DNA from 3 places in the Streptomyces sp. NBC_00385 genome. Region 2 is predicted to be linked to each of the others. Evidence: riboswitches for the same ligand, from Rfam matches in the RefSeq annotation. Region 2 holds a riboswitch; each other region holds the start of a gene.
What was found. A riboswitch is a leader RNA that binds a small molecule or an ion and turns the genes downstream of it on or off. The one in region 2 is predicted to bind cobalamin.
Positions count from the first base shown of each region.

Region 1: it holds a riboswitch for cobalamin, as region 2 does, so the genes downstream of both, OG959_RS27380 (prenyltransferase/squalene oxidase repeat-containing protein) here and metE (5-methyltetrahydropteroyltriglutamate--homocysteine S-methyltransferase) in region 2, are expected to answer to the same signal.
Region 3: it holds a riboswitch for cobalamin, as region 2 does, so the genes downstream of both, OG959_RS11385 (ribonucleoside-diphosphate reductase subunit alpha) here and metE (5-methyltetrahydropteroyltriglutamate--homocysteine S-methyltransferase) in region 2, are expected to answer to the same signal.

Region 1 covers NZ_CP107951.1:6,131,282-6,136,060, forward strand. Annotated here, with positions in the region: gene OG959_RS27370 (energy-coupling factor transporter transmembrane component T) at 1-852, opposite strand, end outside; gene OG959_RS27375 (SCO2322 family protein) at 849-1,511, opposite strand; gene OG959_RS27380 (prenyltransferase/squalene oxidase repeat-containing protein) at 1,568-2,827, opposite strand; cobalamin riboswitch at 2,942-3,063, opposite strand; gene OG959_RS27385 (hypothetical protein) at 3,320-3,553, opposite strand; gene OG959_RS27390 (hypothetical protein) at 3,555-4,076, shown strand; gene OG959_RS27395 (LysE family translocator) at 4,165-4,779, shown strand, end outside.
Region 2 covers NZ_CP107951.1:1,534,103-1,538,881, reverse strand. Annotated here, with positions in the region: gene metE (5-methyltetrahydropteroyltriglutamate--homocysteine S-methyltransferase) at 1-1,956, opposite strand, end outside; cobalamin riboswitch at 2,117-2,332, opposite strand; gene OG959_RS06675 (LysE family translocator) at 2,412-3,056, opposite strand; gene OG959_RS06670 (ABC transporter ATP-binding protein) at 3,238-4,323, opposite strand; gene modB (molybdate ABC transporter permease subunit) at 4,320-4,779, opposite strand, start outside.
Region 3 covers NZ_CP107951.1:2,636,723-2,641,501, forward strand. Annotated here, with positions in the region: gene mctP (monocarboxylate uptake permease MctP) at 1-1,344, shown strand, start outside; gene OG959_RS11380 (GNAT family N-acetyltransferase) at 1,461-1,973, shown strand; adenosylcobalamin-variant (AdoCbl-variant) riboswitch at 2,041-2,139, shown strand; gene OG959_RS11385 (ribonucleoside-diphosphate reductase subunit alpha) at 2,287-4,665, shown strand; gene OG959_RS11390 (ribonucleotide-diphosphate reductase subunit beta) at 4,665-4,779, shown strand, end outside.

The DNA of each region.
Region 1 (4,779 bases), 4.6 Mb from region 2:
CACCGCGCCCTCAGCGGCGAGCAGCCCGTACGTACCGGCGCAGACGCCCAGGAGGCCGCCGAGCGTGAGGACGTTCGTGGTGTGCCGGACGGCGGCCGGGACCTGTGCGGTGCGACCGTAGCCGCGGGCGTCCATCGAGGCCGCCACCGCGACCGACCGCTCCAGCGCACCCTCCAGCACCGGCAGCCCGATCTGCAGGACGGCCCGCACCCCGCCGGTCGGCCGGCCGCGCAGCCGCCGGGCGGTGCGCAGCCGCATCACGTCGGCGACCATGTTCGGCGCGAACGTCATCGCGACGACGACGGCGACCCCGGCCTCGTACAGCGCCCCGGGCAGCGACTTCAGCAGCCGGGCCGGGTTCGCGAGGGAGTTCGCCGCGCCGACACAGATCAGCAGAGCGGCCAGCTTCGCCCCGTCGTACAGGGCGAACAGCAACTGCTCGGCGGTGACCCGGCCGCCGATGCGGACGCCCTTCGCCCACTCCGGCAGCGGCACCTCGGGCAGCGTGAACACGACATGCGTGCCGGGGATCGGGGAGCCGAGGAAGGCGGAGAAGAGCAGCCGTACACCGATGACGAACAGCCCGATCCTGATGAACGCCCCGTAGGAGCGGGCCCACGGAGCGTCCGTGCGGCGCGCGGCCACGACGTACCCCGCCACGCCGACCAGCAGGCCGAGCAGCAGCGGGTTGGTGGTACGGGACGCGGCGGTCGCGAGCCCGAGCGCCCACAGCCACCAGGCGCCTGCGGGCAGTGCGTTGCTCCGGGTGGCTGCGGGCGCGCGCCAGGCACGGACCCGGTCCACCGGTGCGCCCGCGGTATCCGCAGGCGCACCGCTCGTCGAGCCGGTCATCCGCGGCGGCGGCGGGCCTGCGCGACTGCGGCGATGCCGACGAGCAGGACGGCGCCGACCCCGACGAGGACCCCGGCGGACGGCCCGCCGCCGTCCGCACCGTCGCCGCCGGTGGTGACACCGGCCGACGTGGGCGCGGAGGCGTCGGCCGTGGCGGTCCTGCCGCCACCCGAGTCCTGGGACACCTGCTCACCGCAGCCGGAGTCCGGATAGCCGGAGATCGCGCAGAGCAGCGCGTCGCTGCCGTACCGCAGCGGCTTGGCCACGGAGGCGAGGGCCTCCGCGCTGCTCGCGTCCTCCGGGACCTGCGCGCACGCGGTCCGCGGAGCGGGGGGAGTCTCCCCGTCCGGGGCGTCGGCGGCCGTACCGGGATCGATGACGAGAGCGACCCGCTTGCGGCCGTCCTCGGCGGGCGTGTCCGCGCAGATCTTCGCGAAGTCGGGGGCGTGGCGCGGCTTGGCCGCGTCCTGCGAGTCCGCGCTCACGGCGAACCGGAAGCCCTGCACCGAACCGTCGTCCGGCCGGACCAGCGACGGCCCCTGGGTGGCATACGCCCACCCGCTGCCGGAGCCCTCCCAGAACGACCAGTAGCGGTAGCCCGCCGCCTGGGCCGTGCCCGTACCGAGCACGGCCAGGACGGCGCCCAGGACCACCAGCAGTACGGTGGCCCGTCCGGCGCGTGCGCTCTTCCGGCCCGAGGCCGCCCGACGGCTCCTCACAGCTGCTGGTTCTTGCGGCGGCCGCTGATCAGGAACCCGGCGCCGGCGCCGACGGCGAGTCCGATCCCGACGAACCACCAGACACCGCCGATGCCGTCCCCGTCGCCGCTGTCCTTCTTCTCCTCCTCGGTGGCGCTCGCCGTCGGCTTCTTGTCGGTGGAGGGCGCGGGACCCGTCGCGTTCAGCTGGGCGACGAGGTCGGCGCCGCCGAAGTCGTGGACGTCGGTGCCGGTGGCGTGGGCGGCCATGACGAGCTGCGCGTAGGCGGCGGGGCCGTTCTCCTTCGCCCAGTCCGCGGAGTTCTTCTCGAGCCACTTCACGGACGCGGCGGCCTTGTCCTTGTGGCCGGCCGCGGACAGGGCGACGACCGCGTCGGCGGTGTTGCCGAAGTCGGGCTGCGGGGCGCTGTCCTCGGCGCCGGGCATCGGCGGCGAGTCGAGGTGGCCGGTCTTCTTGAGGGCCCCGGCGAGGTAGTAGGCGCCGTTCTGGGCGGCCTGCTCGGGCTTGACGGTGTCACCCCCGGTGCAGGTGGGGTCCTTCACCGCGGCGTTGTTGCCGACGACGAGCCCCTTGCCGAGCGATCCGAGCACGGCGGCCGCGGTGGCGTCGCCGTTGGCGACGAGCTTGCCGGCCTTGTCGGGCTGGTACGCGAACGCGCCGCCGTCCTTGCCGCCGCAGGGAATGGCGAAGGTGAGCAGCGCGTCGTACGGCGTCCTGCCCTCGCTGTTCGTCACATCGTCGAGCTTCTCGCCGGCCCGGGCGAGGGCGCCGATCACGATCGAGGTGGAGTTCGCGTCACTCGGGCTGCCGGCGGTGTAGCCCCAGCCGCCGTCCTTGTTCTGCACGGACTTCAGCCAGGAGGCCCCGTGCTGCACGAGATCCTCGTGCCCGCGGACCTCGTGCAGCGCCTGCACGGCGGCAGCCGTCGCATTGGTGTCGACCATGGTCTTGGCGTCGCAGCGCACGGTCGGGTCCGGCCGGTACGCGGGGAACGCCCCGCTGTCGCACTGCTGGCCGATCAGCCAGTCGACGGCCTCGTCGGCGGGCGAAACACCCACGGCCCGCTGCGAGGCGAAGGCCAGCGACTGCCGCCACACCCCGTCGTACGTCGGGTCCTTCGTGCCGTACAGCCCCGAGGGCAGAGACACGGACGGCGAGGGGGAGGGGGACGGCGCGGCGACTGCGGCCGGGGCTGCGGCCACACAGAGCACGGTGGCGGTGGCGGCGAGCGCGGCTGCGCTGCGGCGTACGGTCATGGCGGGCGGGGCCTCTCCTGGGGGAACCGGGCACAGGCACACACAGGCACCAGGCTCCGGCTCCGTATACCTCGACGGTGCCGGCCACCGGGGGGTCCCGACGGCACGAGCCGGTCACGACACGGACAGGGCATTCCGACTCCCGCCCGGCTGGGCGGTCACGGCTGCGGGTCAGCGCCGGATTCGCACCGGCTTCCCCCTGAACGGACATGATGACGACCAGCCCACTCTACCGGGCGGGTCCCGGGGCCCCTCGGTGTGGGCGGCCCCGGCATCCGACGGCATGGCCCTCTGTGGCCGCTGCCGGGGCCGCCCACGGAGGCGCCGAAACGCGCATGGCTCTTTCGAGGAGTGATCGTTAAACTACAACCGGCTTAAGAATCAGTCTGGTTGAAAGGGCGGGGCGGGCATGACAACAGGTCCGGGGGGATTCCCTCCGCCTCCTCCGTCCCGGCCACCGGGCCCGCCCCCTACCCCTCCTCCTTCTCCGCCTCATCCACCGCGGACGGATCCTCCCCGGTGGGCATGGTGGGTCGGCGGGATCGCCATTCCGCTGGCCGGCATCCTGGCGACGGTGATCTTCAGCAACGACCCGGAGCCCGTCTCGGCTCCTGCCCCGGCACCCGCCCCGGCCTCCAGCAGCGCGCGAACCAGACCGAGCACACTGCCGAGCCCGGACCAAGCCTGGGGGGAGAGCGAGTCGCCCACGGCGACTTCGAGTGACACGGTGTCCGCGAGCCCTTCGGCCACCTCGGATGTCGACCTCACGGCGCCGGCCGGGTACGCAGAGGCGACCGAGACCATGTGGGGCCTCGCGCCGGGTTCCTGCGAACACTCCGAACAGCAGATCGTCGACCTCGACGACGGCATGAGCCGGGTGGAATCCGGCGACGGCGTGGTGAAGGACCCCCGCGGAGCGGAACTCCTCTACTGGCCGTCCGAAAGCTGCATCGACGACTTCGGCGACTATCAACTGCGCGCCCTGCCCAACACCCGCGTGGGACTCCTGCAGACCGGCATGCCCAAGACCTTCGAGTCCTGCAAGGCCGCGTCCGGGACCGGTTTCGGAGGCCTTCAGCTCTCCGATGGAAGCGAGAGCGAAGCCCGGGGTTTCGTCGAAGGCGCGGCCGTGTGCTCCGTAACAGACCGAGGCGCCGTCTCCATGGCCCTGATCGAGCACATGGACGGTGGGACATTCGACGACGTATCGGTGAGCGGCAGGCTCTACGTGTGGCCGAAGTCGCCCTGATCCGCCTCGTCCGTCCCTCGGCGACAGCACGCCCGTACGCGGAAAAAGGGGATGAGGACCGACCGGAGGCCGTGCTTGCATGAGCCCCATGGTGTCCACCGACCGTTTGCTCGCCTTCGCGGCGATGTCGTTCCTGCTGATCGTGATCCCGGGGCCCAGCGTGCTTTTCGTGATCGGGCGGGCGCTGGCGCAGGGCCGGCGCGCGGCGCTGACGACGGTCGTGGGCAACACGACGGGCGCGTTCCTGCTCGTCTTCGCCGTGGCCCTCGGAGTCGGGTCGATCGTCGAGCGTTCCGTCCTCGTCTTCACGGTGCTGAAACTGGCCGGTGCCGCCTACCTGGTGTATCTGGGCGTCAAGGCGTGGCGGCAACGAGGTTCCCTGCGGGCCGCGTTCACCGGCGAGGAGAAGGCCGCGCAGGGAGGACTGCGCACGTTCTGGGACGGGTTGGCCGTCGGTGTGGCCAACCCCAAGACCATGGTGTTCTTCGCCGCCGTGCTGCCGCAGTTCGTCGACCGCGCCCAGGGACACATCGCGGTGCAGATGCTGGTGCTCGGGCTGGTCTTCAACATCATCGCGTTGGCCTCGGACAGCCTGTGGGGCCTGCTCGCGGCGACCGGCCGGGACTGGTTCGCCCGCTCGCCCCGGCGCCTCTCACTCGTCGGCGGAATCGGCGGCGTCACGATGATCGGCCTCGGCGTCACC
Region 2 (4,779 bases):
CTGGGTCTCCGCCCGCACACCGCAGGTCGTGAGGCGGAACGACTCGGTGGCCCATTCCAGGTAGGCGGAGCGGTCATCGGCGCGCAGGGGCAGGGTCTCGCGCAGAGCGGGTTCGTCGACCTGGATGACCGAGGTCCCGCCCGCTTCCAGATCGTCGACCTCGTCCCGCAACGCCAGGGCGACCTGGCGTGCGGTGACGCCGAGCGGCTGGTCGTCACGGACGAACGACCAGGCCAGCATGGTGACGGGCCCCGTCAGCATGCCCTTGACCGGGCGGTCGGTGAGCGACTGGGCGTACGAGGTCCAGCGCACCGTCATCGGTCCGGGCCGGGAGATGTCGCCCGCGAGGACCGGCGGCCGGACGTAGCGGGTGCCGTAGGACTGGACCCAGCCGTGCCGCGTGGCGAGGTACCCGGTCAGCTGCTCGGCGAAGTACTGCACCATGTCGTTGCGTTCGGGCTCACCGTGGACCAGGACGTCGATGCCGGTCTTCTCCTGGAAGGAGATGACCTCGCCGATCTCGGCCCTGATCCGCTCCTCGTAGCCGGCCACGTCGATCCGGCCCTTGCGCAGGTCGGCGCGGGCCGTGCGCAACCCGGCGGTCTGCGGGAACGAACCGATGGTGGTCGTCGGCAGCAACGGCAGCCCGAGGCGGGCCCGCTGAGCGGCAGCACGCTCCTCGTACGGCAGGGAACGGCGGCCGTCGGAACGGGTGACAGCAGCGGTCCTGGCCCGCACGGCAGGGTCGCGGGTGATCGGGGAGTCCGCACGGGAGGCCAGATCGGCCCGGTTGACGGCGAGCTCCGCGGCGATGGCGGCGGTGCCCCGGGTCAGCGCCTTGGCCAGCGTGACGATCTCGGCGGTCTTCTGGGTGGCGAAGGCGAGCCATCGAAGGATCTGGGGGTCGATGTCCCGCTCCGCCGCGGCGTCGACCGGCACATGCAGGAGGGAGCAGGAGGCGGACACGTCGACCCGGTCGGCGAGGCCGAGAAGCGTGCCCAGGGTGGACAGGGACTTCTCGTAGTCGTTGATCCAGATGTTGCGGCCGTTGACCACCCCGGCGACGAGCCGCTTGCCGGGGATTCCGCCCACCGAGGCCAGCGCGTGGAGATTGGCGGCCGCGGCGCCGGTGAAGTCCATCGCCAGGCCCTCGACAGGGGCGTTCGCCAGGACGGGGAGTGCTTCGCCGAGCCGGTCGAAGTAGGAGGCGACGAGGAGCCTGGGCCGGTCGGTCAGGCCGCCGAGCTCCCGGTAGGTGCGGGCGGCGGCGTTCAGCTCACCCGGCGTCCTGTCCTGGACCAGGGCCGGTTCGTCCAGCTGGACCCACTCGGCTCCGGCGGCGCGCAGGTCGGCGAGCACCTCGGCGTAGACGGGCAGCAGCCGGTCCAGGAGTGTGAGCGGCTCGAAGCCGGCCGCCACCCCGGGGGCCGGCTTGGCCAGCAGCAGATACGTGACCGGGCCGACGAGCACCGGCCGGGCTGCGTGCCCGAGCGCGAGGGCTTCCTTCAGCTCGGTGACCTGCTTGGTGGAGTCGGTGGTGAAGACGGTGTCGGGGCCGAGCTCGGGGACGAGGTAGTGGTAGTTGGTGTCGAACCACTTGGTCATCTCCAGGGGAGCGACGTCCTGCGTGCCGCGGGCCATCGCGAAGTACCCGTCGAGCGCGTCGGACCCGACGGCCGCCCGGTGCCGCTGCGGAACCGCGCCGACCATGACGCTGGTGTCCAGGACGTGGTCGTAGTACGAGAAGTCGCCGGTCGGAACCTCGTGGACGCCGGCATCCGCCAGCCGCCTCCAGTTGGCCCGGCGCAGACCGGCCGCGGTTGCCCGGAGGGCGTCGGCGGTGACCCGGCCCTTCCAGTAGCCCTCGACCGCCTTCTTCAGTTCCCGGTCGGGGCCCTGGCGGGGATAGCCGTACACGGTGGCTCGTGCCGCCGCGGCTGCGGGTTCGGTGGTCATGGAACTCTCCTTCGCGAGTTGACTCCTGAACATCCCGGGCCGGGACGCGGACGCGAAGGTGTGACGAACCGGACGGATCCCGTGCGCCGTCGGCGCGCGCTTCCGTGCGGTATGTACGCCGACCCGCCCACGAGGTCACCGGGATATCCGCACGCCAAGGGGCACGTGCGGGCAACGGGCAGGTCTTCGGACTCGCGGGCAGGTCCGCCGAGGCGGACACCTACTGGCCGTCGCTTCCCGGACCCGATCGGATCCAGTGCGTATGACGGCGGTCGTTCCCACTCACCGCTGCGGGGCAGTCCCGGATTTCCACCGGGTTCCCTCTTACGACGCGTCTGCCTGGCGGACAGGGCGAACCAGCTGCACCAGCCAGCCTAGAGGGTGGGCCGCACCGCTGGGGACCGCGGTTCACATTCCGGAACGGGGAGCCTGCGGATCGTGCCCGCTCACCCGGCTCAGGCGGAGACCGCGGTGCGGGACAGCGCGGTGCGCAACGCGAAGACGCCGAGCAGGCCGCCCGACGTGAGCCGTTGGGCCGTCATGGCGCGGGGCCGGGTGGCCAGATACCCCGAGATGCGGGCTGCGCCCAGCATGATCAGACCGTTCACGGTGATGCCCACGATGACCTGCACCCCACCGAGCTGGAGGAGTTGCGCCCACGCCGGACCTCCCCGCGGGTCCAGGAACTGGGGCAGCAGGGCGGCGTACAGAAGCGCGATCTTGGGGTTGAGCAGGTTGGTCAGCAGCCCCATCGAGAACAGACGGGCGTCGGAGACCGGAGGCAGATCCCCGGCCGGGTCGAACGGTGAGCGGCCGCCCGGCTTGAGCATGCTCCAGGCGAGGTAGGCCAGGTAGGCGGCCCCGGCAAGCTTGATCACCGTGTACGCCACCGGCACGGCGGCGAACAGCGCGGACAGGCCCGCCGCCGCGGCCAGCAGATAGCACACGAACCCCACTGCGGTCCCACTGAGGCTGACCAGGCCCGCCCTGCGGCCCTGGGTGATCGCCCGGGAGGCGAGGTGGATCATGTTCGGTCCCGGAGTCAGCGCCATGCCCAGTTCGATCAGTGCCACTCCTCCGATTGCGGTCAGAGTGATCACCGGTCAACCTCCAGGTCGTTCGTCGGGTGCCTGATGCGCAGCGGCTCACCCGGCTGTGGTGGACGGGTGCGACGCATGTGCCGTGCCTGTCCCGCCCGCTGCAGCATAGAGCTCGGCGTCTGGGCAACTTCGGCCGCCCCAGGCCCCGTTCCCGTCTCGACTCGGCGGGTGCGCGTCCGTCTCAGACGGGGTAGGCGTGGGTCTGCGCCGCCTTCACCGTCGCCCAGACCGCCGCGCCCGGGTGCAGGTCGAGTTCGGCGGCGGAGGCCGTGGTCAGGTCCGCGGTGAGACGCAGCTCTCCGGTGAGGTCGGCGCGGATCTGGTCGCCGTGCGTCTCCAGGCCCGCGATCTCGCACTGCCAGAGGTTACGGGCGCTGGAGCCCGCGGGGCGGTCACGGTGAAGGGTGACGGCGCTCGGCGGGAAGGCCACGAAGACCGGACCGGACAGGGCCTCCATGGTGGTGGCGGGAGGGCCGTCGTCGAGGCGGACGGTGTGGCCGTCGGCCGAGCCCCGGTAGAGGTTCAGGCCGACCAGACGGGCGATGTAGTCCGTACGGGGATGGCGGGCGATGTGGGACGGCGCACCCTCCTGGACGACCCGGCCGTCCTCGACCACGACCAGGCGGTCCGCCAGGACCATCGCGTCCAGCGGATCGTGCGTGACCAGGACGGCGACGGCTTCGAACTCGGCCAGATGCCGCCGGAGTTGCGAGCGGACCTCCAGGCGGGTGCGGGCATCCAGCGCCGCCAGCGGCTCGTCCAGGAGCAACAGACGCGGCCGGGTCGCCAGGGCGCGGGCCAGGGCGACACGCTGGGCCTGGCCGCCGGACAGGCTGCGTGGCTTGACGTCGACGTGCTCCGCGAGACCGAGGCGGCCGAGCCACTTCGTGGCCTCACTACGGGCCGCGGCCTTGGTCGCCCCGTGGCAGCGTGGTCCGAAGGCCACGTTGTCCAGGGCGGTGAGGTGGGGGAAGAGCAGGTAGTCCTGGAAGACGACGCCGACGGGGCGGGACTCCGGCGGCGTACGCTCCAATGCCGTTCCGTCCAGCCGCAGATGGCCGTCGGTGAGTGGTGTCAGGCCGGCGAGGGCGCGCAGGGCCGTGGTCTTGCCGGCGCCGTTGGGGCCGAGCAGGGCGACGACTTCGCCGGGTGCGACGGCCAGCGTCACATCGAGGCGGAAGGTGCCGCGCTCGACGACGAGGCGGGCGTCGAGGCCCTCCTGGGGCGTGTCGGCGCGCGGGGTGGGGGCGGCGGGCTCGGTGGTCATCCTGCTGTCATCCAACGGTCGCGGAGGCCGGCCAGCACCGCGATGGACACGGCGAGCAGGACCAGGCTGAGGGCGATGGCCGCCTCCGGATCGCTCTGCAGGGCCAGGTACACGGCCAGCGGCATGGTCTGGGTACGGCCGGGGAAGTTGCCCGCGAAGGTGATCGTCGCGCCGAACTCGCCCAGGGCGCGGGCCCAGGCCAGGACGGCTCCGGCTGCGATGCCGGGTGCGATCAGCGGCAGTGTGACCCGGCGGAACGCGGTGAAACGGGAGGCGCCGAGTGTGGCGGCAGCCTCCTCGAAGCGAGGATCGGCGGCGCGCAGGGTGCCCTCGACGCTGATGACGAGGAACGGCATCGCGACGAACGCCTCCGCGATCACCACCCCCGCCGTGGTGAACGGCAGGGTGATCCCGAACCAGTCGTCCAGCGTCTTCCCGACGATGCCGTTGCGTCCG
Region 3 (4,779 bases), 1.1 Mb from region 2:
ACCTTCCTGCCGCGTCTGTGGTCGGTGTCGCACAAGCACGGCTACGTCACCACCTCGGACTTCGTCCGCGGCCGCTTCGGCTCCAAGGGGCTCTCGCTGGCGGTCGCCGTCACCGGCATCCTCGCCACGATGCCGTACATCGCCCTCCAACTCGTCGGCATCCAGGCGGTGCTGGACGTGATGGGCGTCGGCGGCGGCGAGAACACGCACTGGTTCATCAAGGACCTGCCGCTGCTGATCGCGTTCGCGGTGCTCGCCGCGTACACGTACTCCTCCGGGCTCCGCGCCCCCGCGCTGATCGCGTTCGTCAAGGACGGGCTGATCTACCTGGTCATCGCCGTGGCGATCATCTACATCCCGATCAAGCTCGGTGGCTTCGACGACATCTTCGCCAAGGCGGGCGAGGCGTTCTCCGCGAAGAACGAGGCGGCCGGAAAACCGGTCGCCGGTCTCGCTCCGGGTGAGGCGGGCCAGTGGGGTTACGCCACCCTGGCGCTCGGCTCCGCGCTGGCTCTCTTCATGTATCCGCACTCGATCACGGCGACGCTCTCCAGCCGCAGCCGTGACGTGATCCGCCGCAACACGACGATCCTGCCGCTGTACTCGCTGATGCTGGGGCTGCTCGCGCTGCTCGGGTTCATGGCGATCGCCGCCGGCGTCAAGGTGGACAACGGCCAGCTGGCGATCCCGCAGCTGTTCGAGAACATGTTCCCCGACTGGTTCGCGGGCGTGGCCTTCGCCGCCATCGGTATCGGCGCCCTGGTGCCCGCCGCGATCATGTCGATCGCCGCGGCGAACCTGTTCACCCGCAACATCTACAAGGACTTCCTGAAGCCCGACGCCACACCCGCGCAGGAGACCAAGGTCTCCAAGCTGGTGTCGCTGCTGGTGAAGGTCGGCGCGCTCGCCTTCGTCCTCACCATGGACAAGACGGTCGCGATCAACTTCCAGCTGCTCGGCGGGATCTGGATCCTCCAGACGATGCCGGCCCTGGTCGGCGGGCTGTTCACCCGGTGGTTCCACCGCTGGGCGCTGCTCGCGGGCTGGGCGGTCGGCATGCTGTACGGCACGATCGCCGCCTACGGGGTCGCCAGCCCGACCCAGAAGCACTTCGGCGGGTCCTCCAAGGAGATCCCCGGTATCGGCGAGATCGGCTACATCGGTCTGACGGCCTTCGTGCTGAACGTCGTGGTCGTCGTCGTCCTCACCTTCGTCCTGAACGCCGTGAAGGCGCCCGCCGGGGTCGACGAGACCTCCCCGGGCGACTACACCGCGGACGCGGGAGACCCGGGCGTGAAGACGGAACTCCCGCCGGCCACCGCCGGTGCTCCGGGCGGTCACTGACCACCCGCCGCGTGAACGGGCCGTCGCACCCCTCCCCGGAGAGGCGCGGCGGCCCGTTCGCACGTCTCGCGGAAGTCGCTTGCGGCCACGGCCCGCCCGTGCGGCAGACTCCCCCCATGGACATAACGATCCGGCCGATCGAGACCGCCGAGCACACCATCCTGGCCGATATCACCGCCGAGGCCTATCTCGGCGACGGCCTCCTGGAGTTCGGCGACGGCGATCCGTACCTGACGCAGCTGCGCGACGTCCCCCGCCGGGCGGCCGAGGCCGAGGTGCTGGTGGCGGCCGACGCGCAGGGACGTGTTCTGGGCGGGGTCACCTACGCACCCCCGGGGAACCCGTGGGCCGACATCGCAGCGGCGGACGAGGCGGAATTCCGGACGCTGGCGGTCTCCCGCGAGGCCCGGGGCGCAGGAGCCGGGGAGGCGCTCGTACGGGCCTGTGTCGACCGTGCACGGGCCACCGCGGGGGTCTCGGGGATCGTCCTGTCGACGCAGCCGGCGATGCACGGGGCTCACCGGATCTACCGGCGACTCGGCTTCCACCGCACCCCCGACAGGGACTGGAGCCCCGTCGCCGACCTGACCCTGCTGACGTTCCGTCTGGAGCTGCGCCCTTCGGTATGAGAGCGAGCACGACACAACATGTGGGGGCTGCCGCATCGGGCAGCCCCCACATGTATGCTCATGCCTGCTGTCGCCGCAGGGAAATCCGGTGCGAATCCGGAACTGTCCCGCAACGGTGTGATCGGTGCGCTTTTGCGCACCCCGTAGTCCGAGGTCCTGCCGACAGCGCATCCGGCTCGACCGATCCGGATGCCCAGACGTCCGGGCCTCGTGGATGGGCCGGTGGACGCCGCACGGAGCGCTGCCCTGCCGCGCTCCGCCCGGCCGCCCTCCGCTCCCCGAAGGCCCCGAGCCGAGCGAGGGAGAGCACCGCGTGACCATCGCGCCAGCCGATCCGGTTTCAGCGGCCGAATCAACGGGAACCACGAGCGACGGACCGGGAACCGCACTGCTGCGGACCCTGACCGACCTCACCGCCGATCTGCCCGACACCGACCCCGGACGCGTCGCCGCCGCAGCGCTGCGCGGCCGCAACGCCCGGTCGGACGAGGCCGAGCTGCGCTCGCTGGCCACCGAGGCCGCCGCGGGCCTGATCTCCGAGGACCCCGCCTACTCCCGGCTCGCCGCCCGCCTCCTCACCCGCACCATCGCGGACGAGGCCGCCGGGCAGGGCGCGACGTCGTTCTCCGCCTCGGTCGCCGTCGGGCACCGCGAGGGCCTGATCGCGGACCGCACCGCCGAGTTCGTGACCCTCCACGCCGCCGCCCTGGACGCGCTCGTCGGGCAGTCGCTCGCCGACGGCTCCGACGACCGCTTCGGCTACTTCGGCCTGCGCACCCTGCACAGCCGCTATCTGCTGCGCCACCCGCACACCCGTGAGGTCATCGAGACCCCGCAGCACTTCATGCTGCGCGTCGCCGCCGGGCTGGCCGAGGACACCTCCGCGCGCGCCCTGGACGAGGTCGCGGCGCTGTACGGGCTGATGAGCCGGCTGGACTACCTGCCCTCCTCCCCCACACTGTTCAACTCCGGTACCCGGCACCCGCAGATGTCCTCCTGCTACCTGCTGGACTCCCCGCTGGACGAGCTGGACTCGATCTACGACCGCTACCACCAGGTGGCGCGGCTGTCCAAGCACGCGGGCGGCATCGGCCTCTCGTACTCCCGTATCCGTGCCCGCGGTTCGCTGATCCGCGGCACCAACGGGCACTCCAACGGCATCGTGCCGTTCCTGAAGACGCTCGACGCCTCCGTCGCCGCCGTCAACCAGGGCGGCCGCCGCAAGGGCGCCGCCGCCGTCTACCTGGAGACGTGGCACGCGGACATCGAGGAGTTCCTGGAGCTGCGCGACAACACGGGCGAGGACCAGCGGCGCACGCACAACCTCAACCTGGCGCACTGGATCCCCGACGAGTTCATGCGCCGGGTCGACACGGACGGCACCTGGTCGCTGTTCTCCCCGGCCGACGTGCCCGAGCTGGTCGACCTGTGGGGCGACGCGTTCGACGCCGCGTACCGGGCCGCGGAGGCCAAGGGCCTGGCCCGCAAGACCATGCCGGCCCGTGAGCTGTACGGCCGGATGATGCGCACGCTGGCCCAGACCGGCCAGGGCTGGATGACGTTCAAGGACGCCTCCAACCGGACTGCGAACCAGACGGCCGAGCCGGGCCGGGTCGTGCACTCCTCGAACCTGTGCACCGAGATCCTGGAAGTCACCGACGACGGCGAGACGGCCGTCTGCAACCTGGGTTCGGTCAACCTCGGCGCCTTCGTCTCCCACGGCACCATCGACTGGGAGCGCCTGGACGCCACCGTGCGTACCGCCGTGACGTTCCTCGACCGGGTCGTGGACATCAACTTCTACCCGACCGAGCAGGCCGGCCGGTCCAACGCCCGCTGGCGGCCGGTGGGCCTGGGCGCGATGGGTCTCCAGGACGTCTTCTTCCAGCTGCGGCTGCCGTTCGACTCCCCCGAGGCCCGCGCCCTGTCGACGAGGATCTCCGAGCGCATCATGCTCGCGGCGTACGAGGCGTCCTGCGACCTCGCGGAGCGCTCGGGCCCGCTGCCCGCCTGGTCCGAGACGCGTGCCGCCCGCGGCGTGCTGCACCCGGACCACTACGACACCGAGCTGAACTGGCCGGAGCGCTGGGACGCGCTGCGCGCACGGGTCGCGAAGACCGGGATGCGCAACTCCCTGCTCCTCGCCATCGCGCCGACGGCGACGATCGCCTCGATCGCGGGCGTGTACGAGTGCATCGAGCCGCAGGTCTCCAACCTCTTCAAGCGCGAGACGCTCAGCGGTGAGTTCCTCCAGGTCAACGCCTATCTGGTGGACGAGCTGAAGAAGCTCGGCGTGTGGGACGCGCGGACCCGTGAGGCGCTGCGCGAGGCGAGCGGCTCGGTGCAGGGCTTCGCCTGGATCCCCGAGGAGGTGCGGGCGCTGTACCGCACCGCGTGGGAGATCCCGCAGCGCGGACTGATCGACATGGCGGCGGCCCGTACGCCGTTCCTCGACCAGAGCCAGTCGCTGAACCTGTTCCTGGAGACGCCGACGATCGGCAAGCTCTCCTCGATGTACGCGTACGCCTGGAAGCAGGGGCTGAAGACGACGTACTACCTGCGCTCCCGCCCGGCGACCCGGATCGCCCGCGCGGCGTCCGCGGCACCCATTCCCGAGCAGGCACCCGCGCCCGACGCGGACGCGATCGCGTGCTCCCTGGAAAACCCCGAGTCCTGCGAGGCCTGCCAGTAATGAGCTCCAACAACGACAAGAACCTGCTGGACCCGGGCTTCGAGCTGACCCTGCGACCGATGCGGTACCCGGACTTCTACGAGCGCTACCGGGACGCGATCAAGAACACCTGGC